DNA from 2 places in the Allobosea sp. TAB14 genome. Region 2 is predicted to be linked to the other one. Evidence: predicted binding sites of a transcription regulator. Region 2 holds the regulator's gene; the other holds the start of a gene.
The links. The regulator LexA, encoded in region 2, represses DNA repair genes until DNA is damaged. The targets are predictions, from matches to a motif close to TGTTCNNNNTGTGTTCNG.
Positions count from the first base shown of each region.

Region 1 (3,597 bases), on a different contig from region 2:
CATGGCCGGCCATTCACAGTTCAAGAACATCATGCACCGCAAGGGCAAGCAGGACGCGGTGCGTTCCAAGCTGTTCTCGAAACTGGCCCGCGAAATCACCGTCGCCGCCAAGATGGGCATGCCGGATCCCAATATGAACCCGCGCCTGCGCATGGCCGTGCTCGCCGCCCGGGCCGAGAACATGCCCAAGGACAACATCCAGCGCGCCATCAACAAGGCGGCCGGCGGCGAGGGCGATAACTATGACGAGGTCCGCTATGAGGGCTACGGCCCGGGCGGCGCCGCCGTCATCGTCGAAGCGCTGACCGACAACCGCAACCGCACGGCTTCCGCCGTGCGCTCCTACTTCACCAAGTCGGGCGGCGCGCTCGGCGAAAGCAACTCCGTCTCCTTCATGTTCAACCGCGTCGGCGAGATCAGCTATCCGCCGGAGGCCGGCGACGCCGACACAGTGATGGAAGCGGCGATCGAGGCCGGCGCCGACGACGTGATCTCGGACGAGAACGGCCACACCATTCTCTGCGCCTTCGACGCCCTGAACGAGGTCTCGAAGGCCCTCGAAGCCGCGCTCGGCGCGCCGGCTTCGGCGAAGCCCGTCTGGCGGCCGACGACTTCGGCCCCGCTCGACGAGGAGAAGGCCGCCTCGATGATGCGATTGATGGAAGCGCTCGACAATGACGACGACGTCCAGAACGTCTTCGCCAATTTCGAGATCGCCGACGACATCATGGCCAAGCTCAGCGCCTGAGGGGAGCCGGCTCGCTTCACGGCGTCATTCTCGGGCGAAGCGAAGCGCAGACCCGAGAATCCCGGGCCGAAGGAGGCTCTAGAGCCTCCCTTTCGATGAGATGCTCGGGGCGAGCCCGAGCATGACGCCCTTCAGCGCCCGATCATCGCATCCCAGAGCGGCAGGCTGACCAGGGCGCTGAGGAAGATCACCAGATAGGCGCCGCGCCGGAAGCTCGCCTCCGAGGCGAGGCGGAAGCCATGCACGCCGCCCCAGAAGCCGATCGCGTAGACGGCGAAAAGCGGCACCGCCGTCAGCAGCGCCTGCAGGGTGAGGATGCCCTTCCACCACAGCACCGCGCCGCTGATGAAGGTCGAGATCCCGAAAAAGGTCTGCAGGTTGGCGCGCGTCTTGTGGCGGTCATTGCGCTGCGCGCCGAGCCAGAACACGGCGAGCGGCATCCCGCCGATCGAGGCCATGCCGTTGCACAAGCCGGAGAGCGCGCCGACGCCGAGCGAGAGCGAGACGCTCGGCCGCCCGTGATAGCGCCAGCCGGAGGCCATCAGCCCGACGGCCGCCAGCACCAGCAGCGCCAGCACCCAGCGCATCGTTTCGCGATCGAGCCAGGTGAGCAGCCAGACGCCGGCCGGCAAGGCGAGCGTCGCGGTCACGAGCAGCGGCACGATCTCCCGCCATTCGGCCTGTTTCGCGCTCCGGGCAGCGACCGGCAGGGCCACGGGCAGGTCGATGAACCAGATCAGCCCCAGCGCCGCGACCGGCCCCAGCACCACCGAGGCGAGCGGCATGAACACCATCGCGAAGCCGAATCCGGTGAAGCCGCGCACCAGCCCCCCCAGCAACGTAGCGGCGAGGAGAACGGCGACGCCGTCGCCGGCGAGAGCCGGAAAGAACAGGTTTTGCAGGCCGGACATCACGGGAGAAATGCGAGGAGGGAAACGAACTGCACCATGTCCTTGCCCGGCCGGAAAAGGAAATCGTCCTTTCTGATGCGTCCGATGAGGAGAATTCATCCATGCCGGCGCATCACATGGGACAAATCCGAAACACCCGCTAGTTTGAGGCACCATGGCACCCCCGATTCGCATCCTCGGCATCGATCCCGGCCTCCGGAAGACCGGCTGGGGGATCGTCATATCGGAGGGCAGCAAGCTCTCCTTCGTCGCCTGCGGCTGTATCGAGAGCGATGGCGCGCTGCCGCTCGGCGACCGGCTGCGGCAGCTTCACGAAGGCATCGGCAAGGTGATCGCCGCCCACAAGCCGCATGAGGCGGCGGTGGAGGAGACTTTCGTCAACCGCGACCCGCAATCGGCGCTGAAGCTCGGACAGGCCCGCGGCATCGCGCTGGTGGTGCCATCGCTGGCGGGGCTGAGCGTGGCAGAATATGCGGCGAACCTCGTCAAGAAGACCGTGGTCGGCGTCGGCCATGCCGACAAGAAGCAAGTCCAGGCGATGATCCGCGTGCTGCTGCCCAAGGCCGAGACCAGCTCCGCCGACGCGGCGGATGCGCTGGCCGTCGCGATCTGCCATGCCCAGCATCGCGGCATGAGGGCCCTGGTCGCGCAGATGCGCGCGGCGGGCTGAATGACGGCCGGGGAATCCACACGATGATCGGCAAGCTCAAGGGCCTGATCGACTCCTATGGCGAGGATCACGTCATCATCGACGTGCAGGGCGTCGGCTATGTCGTGCAATGCTCCTCGCGCACGCTCCAGCGGCTGCCCAAGCCCGGCGAGGCGGCCGTGCTCTCGATCGAGACCCATGTCCGCGAGGATGCGATCCGCCTCTACGGCTTCATGTCCGATGTCGAGCGCGACTGGTTCCGGCTGATGRAGGTGGTGCAAGGCGTCGGTGCCAAGGTCGCGCTCGCCATCCTCTCGACGCTCGACCCCGGCGGCCTCGCCACCGCCATCGCCACCAATGACAAGGCGGCCATCGCCCGCGCGCCGGGCGTCGGCCCCAAGCTGGCGCAGCGCCTCTGCGCCGAGCTGAAGGACAAGGCGCCGGCCTTCGGCCATGTCGATCCGAGTCTCGCCCAGCTCTCCGGCGCGCTCGAGGACAGGAAGCTGCCCCAGCCCGTGGCCGATGCCGTCTCGGCGCTGGCCAATCTCGGCTACCCGCAGGCCCAGGCCATCGCCGCGATCGCCGCGGCGGCGAAGGAGGCCGGGGACGGCGCCGGCACCGCCCAGCTCATCAAGCTCGGCTTGAAGGAGTTGGCGAAGTGACAGGGCGCCTGCCGACGTGGCGCGCGATGTTGACGTTGAGATCGTTGAGAATATTCGTGATCTCTTTCCTGATCCCTCCCCCGTTCATTACGATCCTGGGGGCAGTGACCGGAATTCTGGTTGCGCATAAATTCCCCGATAGCGTCGTCCCGTTTATTCTTGCAGGCCTTCCGTTCGCTATTGTTGCCTCATTTATTACATATTCGATACCGGTAGCGCTGGTATCTATTTTCATTGTATTTTGCCCCTTTTTTTACAAAAATATAAATTACGCAGATGACGCCTCTCTGGTAGTTTCTGGATTATCTTTTGGTATATTTTACGGAATTATATCTGAATTCAAAATTACGATCATAGTATCCGGAGCTATCGCAGGAATAATTTCTACTTTGGTGTCGCTGATCGCAACCAAAAACCTAAGAGCACGCGACTACTTGTCCGGACACACATGACGATGGACACAGACCATTTGATTCTGCGCCAGGTAGAGGACAAGGGCGAACTGCTCAAGATCATGATGGTGGCCTGGGGCTCGCACCGCATGATGATCGACCTCCACGTCTATGACGTGGCCGAGATCGACGCCCTCGGCCTCTACGAGCCGAACGGGCGTACCGCCGCACTGGC
Region 1 covers NZ_JBFRDQ010000089.1:58,238-61,834, forward strand. The annotation lists gene AB4Y99_RS15140 (YebC/PmpR family DNA-binding transcriptional regulator) at 2-748, shown strand; gene AB4Y99_RS15145 (TSUP family transporter) at 880-1,659, opposite strand; gene ruvC (crossover junction endodeoxyribonuclease RuvC) at 1,814-2,329, shown strand; gene ruvA (Holliday junction branch migration protein RuvA) at 2,353-2,970, shown strand; gene AB4Y99_RS15160 (hypothetical protein) at 3,027-3,422, shown strand; partial or broken gene AB4Y99_RS15165 (hypothetical protein) at 3,419-3,597, shown strand, end outside.
Region 1: ruvC (crossover junction endodeoxyribonuclease RuvC) is a predicted target of LexA. The motif match lies at 1,777-1,794, and genes of this name have one in related genera.

Region 2 (3,915 bases):
GCTCGGCTGGCCGGTGAAGAAGATCGCGGCGATCGCGGCGATGATCGGCGCCACCGCCTATTGCATCTTCTCCGGCAGCGACGTCGCGACGGAACGTTCGCTCATCATGACGCTGGTCATGCTCGGCGCGATCCTCGTCGACCGGGCGGCGCTCAGCATGCGCAATCTCGCGCTCGCCGCGATCATCGTGCTGCTGCGCGAGCCCGAGGCCCTGCTCGGCCCGAGCTTCCAGATGTCCTTCGGTGCGGTCGCGGCGCTGGTCGCTTTCGCCGAGCGCTGGGAGAAGCGCGACCGGTCGAAGCCGCCGACGGCCTTGCCCTGGCCTTTGGGCACGCTCTGGACGGCCTCGCTCGGCATCGTGGTGACGACGCTCCTCGCCACGGCCGCGACGGCGCCCTTCGGCGCCTATCATTTCCAGACTTTCAATCCCTTCGGCCTGCTCGGCAATGCCATGGCGCTGCCCTTCGTCTCGCTCTTCGTGATGCCGGCGGCGGTGTTCGGCGTGCTGGCCTACCCCTTCGGTCTGGACTGGCCGGCCTGGGCGCTGATGGGGCTCGCTTCCGACATCGTGCTGAAAGTCGCGCATTGGGTCGCCACCATCGACCATTCGACCGTGACGGTGGTGGCCTTCGGCCCGGCCGTGCTGCTCTCCTTTGCCGCCTCGCTGCTATGGATCACGCTCTGGACCACGGGGCTGCGCTGGCTGGCGGCGCTGCCGCTCATCCTCGGCGTCGCCTTCGCCGCGAGGCCGGAGCGGCCCGAGATCCTGATCGAGCGTGACGGCTCCGGCATCGCCGTGCGCGGCAGCGACGGCCGCCTCGCCATCGCCGGCCGGCCGAGCCGCTTCGTCCTGCAGCAATGGCTCGCTTCCGATGGCGACAGCCGCGCGCCGGACGACGCGACCCTGCGTGCCGGCATCGCCTGCGACGCCAATGCCTGCGTCGTCCGAACCGCCGACGGGCGCAGCATCTCCTATGCCCGGGATCGGATCGCCATCATCGAGGATTGCCGCCGCGCCGATCTCGTCGTCACCAACATTCCCTGGAGCGCGCCTTGCGAAGCCAGGCTCGTCGATCGGATGGCGCTGTCGCGGGACGGCGCGACCTCGCTCTACCGCGCCGCCTTCGGCTGGCGCAGCCATTCCTCGGGAAACGCCGTCGCAGACCGGCCCTGGAGCCGCCGCAAGCCTTCCGAAGCCGCAGCTCGGTCCGGCGCGCCGGCCCCCGCTGCGACACGGGCCTCTGCTGCTCCGGAGGTCGCGTCGGACGAGGCCGAGTTCGCTCAGTAGCGGCGCAGCAGGTTGACCAGCCGGCCCTGGATCTTGACGCGGTCGGGGCCCAGGACGCGTGTCTCATAGGCCGGATTGGCCGCTTCGAGCGCGATCGAGGAGCCACGCCGGCGCAGACGCTTCAGCGTCGCCTCTTCCTCGTCGATCAGCGCGACGATGATGTCGCCGGTGTTTGCCGTGTCCTGCTTGCGGATGATGACGGTGTCGCCGTCGAGGATGCCGGCCTCGACCATCGAATCGCCGCGTACCTCCAGCGCATAATGCTCGCCCGAACCCAGCATGTCGGGCGGCAGCGAAACCGTATGGCTGCGGCTCTGGATCGCCGAGATCGGCGTGCCGGCGGCGATGCGGCCCATCACGGGAATCGCGACCGGGGAGCGTGCATCGTCATCGGCTGGGGCAGGGCGCGGCTTGGCGAGAGAGGGCTGCGAGCCGAGGCCGCCCTGCACGACGGCTGGGTTGAAGCGACGCGGCTGCGGGCCAGCGAGCCCGTCCGGCATCTTGATGACTTCGAGGGCCCGCGCCCGATTGGGCAGGCGGCGGATGAAGCCGCGCTCCTCAAGCGCCATGATCAGCCGGTGGATGCCCGATTTGGAGCGCAGGTCGAGCGCATCCTTCATCTCGTCGAAGGAGGGGGGCACGCCGCTTTCGCGCAAGCGTTCCTGGATGAAGCGCAGGAGTTCGTGTTGCTTGCGTGTCAGCATGGTCCCCGCCGGTGCCCCGCGATACAGATTCGAAACAAAGCCAGAACACTATAACTGTTCGCCTTGTGTTCCGCAAGCGACTGCTACCGCAGCGGCAGAATGCGGCAGATATCGCCTTTGTGAGCCGGCTCTGCATGCGCCGGTCGGATCGTCAGGGCCTTGGCGCGCGCCAAAGTGCCCAGCATCGAGGAATCCTGCCTGTCGAACGGCGTCGCCACCCAGCCGGCCGGCGTCATGACGAGATCGGAGCGGAGATAGTCCTCACGTTTATCATTAGCCGGCATATCTTTTCCGAGAATCGCCGGGATGCTGCGATCGCGATCGGGGGCGTCCATACCGAGCAGCGCCTCGATCAGCGGTAGCAGGAAGAGATGGCCGCAGACGATCGACGAGACCGGATTGCCGGGCAGCCCGAGCACCACCATGCGGCCAAGCCGGCCGGTCATCATCGGCTTGCCCGGCCGCATCGCGATCTTCCAGAAGCCGAGGCTCATGCCGGCCCGCTTCAGCGCCTCCTGCACGAGGTCGTGCTCGCCGACCGAGGCGCCGCCGAGGGTGATCAGCACGTCGGCCTCCGCGGCACGGGCGGCGGCGATCCGCGCCGCGAGGTCGTCGTGAAGATCCGCACAGCCTCGCCCGGACGGACGCTGCCGTCGAAACGCCGCCCGGCCGCGGATTCGCCGATCACGCGGAGTTGCTTGCCGACTTCCATGTCGGCGGCACGGACGGCATAGCCGTCCATGGCGGAGTTGGCGAAAGGCGGCTGGGTGCGCAGCGCCTTCACATCGGCCGCGAGCACGCGCCAGGCGCAGCGCGCCAGGGGCTGCATCTCGCTGCCCGTCGGCCCCGGAACGCTGTCGAGCAGGGCCTTGAGCGCGACGGGAACCGGGGTGAGAGCCATGTCAGAGCGCCTTGGCGTGGTAATCGCCGGATTGTCCGCCGGATTTGTGCAGCAGGCGGATGCCTTCGATCCGCATCGCGCGATCGACGGCCTTGACCATGTCGTAGACGGTCAGGCAGGCGACGGAGACGGCGGTCAGCGCCTCCATCTCGACGCCGGTCTGACCCTTCATCTTGACCTCGGCGCGGACGCGCACGCCGGGCAGGGCCTCGTCCAGTTCGAGCTCGACAGCGATCTTGCTCAGCAGCAGCGGGTGGCAGAGCGGGATCAGTTCATGGGTGCGCTTGGCCGCCATGATGCCGGCGAGCCGGGCGGTGCCGAGCACGTCGCCTTTCTTGGCGTTGCCGTCGCGCACGATCGCGATGGTTTCCGGCGCCATCACGACGCAGCCTTCGGCGATGGCGATGCGCCCGGTCTCGGCCTTGTCGCCGACATCGACCATATGCGCCTGGCCTTGCGCGTCGAGATGGCTGAGCCGGCTCACGCCGCGTTCTCGCGCGCCTTGCCGGTGAGCAGCAGCGCGGTCGCGGCCGCGACATCGGCCTGTCGCATCAGGCTTTCGCCGACGAGGAAGGTCTCGACGCCGACCTTGCCGAGACGCTGGATGTCGGCGTGGGTGAAGATGCCGCTCTCGCTGATGACGATGCGGTCGGACGGCACGCGCGGCGCCAGCCGCTCGGTCACGGCGAGATCGACGTGGAAGCTGCGCAGGTCGCGGTTGTTGATCCCGAGCAGACGGCTTTCGAGCTTGAGCGCCCGGTCGAGCTCGGCATCGTCATGGATCTCGACGAGGACATCCATGCCGAGCTCGCGCGCCGTGTCGTTGAGCACCCGGGCGGTGGCGTCGTCGACACCGGCCATGATGATCAGGATGCAATCGGCGCCCCAGGCGCGGGCCTCGAAGACCTGATAGGGGTCGTAGAGGAAATCCTTGCGCAGCCCCGGCAGGCCGCAAGCCTCGCGCGCTTGCGTCAGGAATTCCGGCTGGCCCTGGAAGGAGGGCGCGTCGGTCAGCACCGAGA
Region 2 covers NZ_JBFRDQ010000303.1:96-4,010, reverse strand. The annotation lists partial or broken gene AB4Y99_RS26745 (ComEC/Rec2 family competence protein) at 1-1,288, shown strand, start outside; gene lexA (transcriptional repressor LexA) at 1,282-1,992, opposite strand; partial or broken gene AB4Y99_RS26735 (molybdopterin molybdotransferase MoeA) at 2,076-2,893, opposite strand; gene moaC (cyclic pyranopterin monophosphate synthase MoaC) at 2,895-3,377, opposite strand; partial or broken gene trpC (indole-3-glycerol phosphate synthase TrpC) at 3,374-3,915, opposite strand, start outside.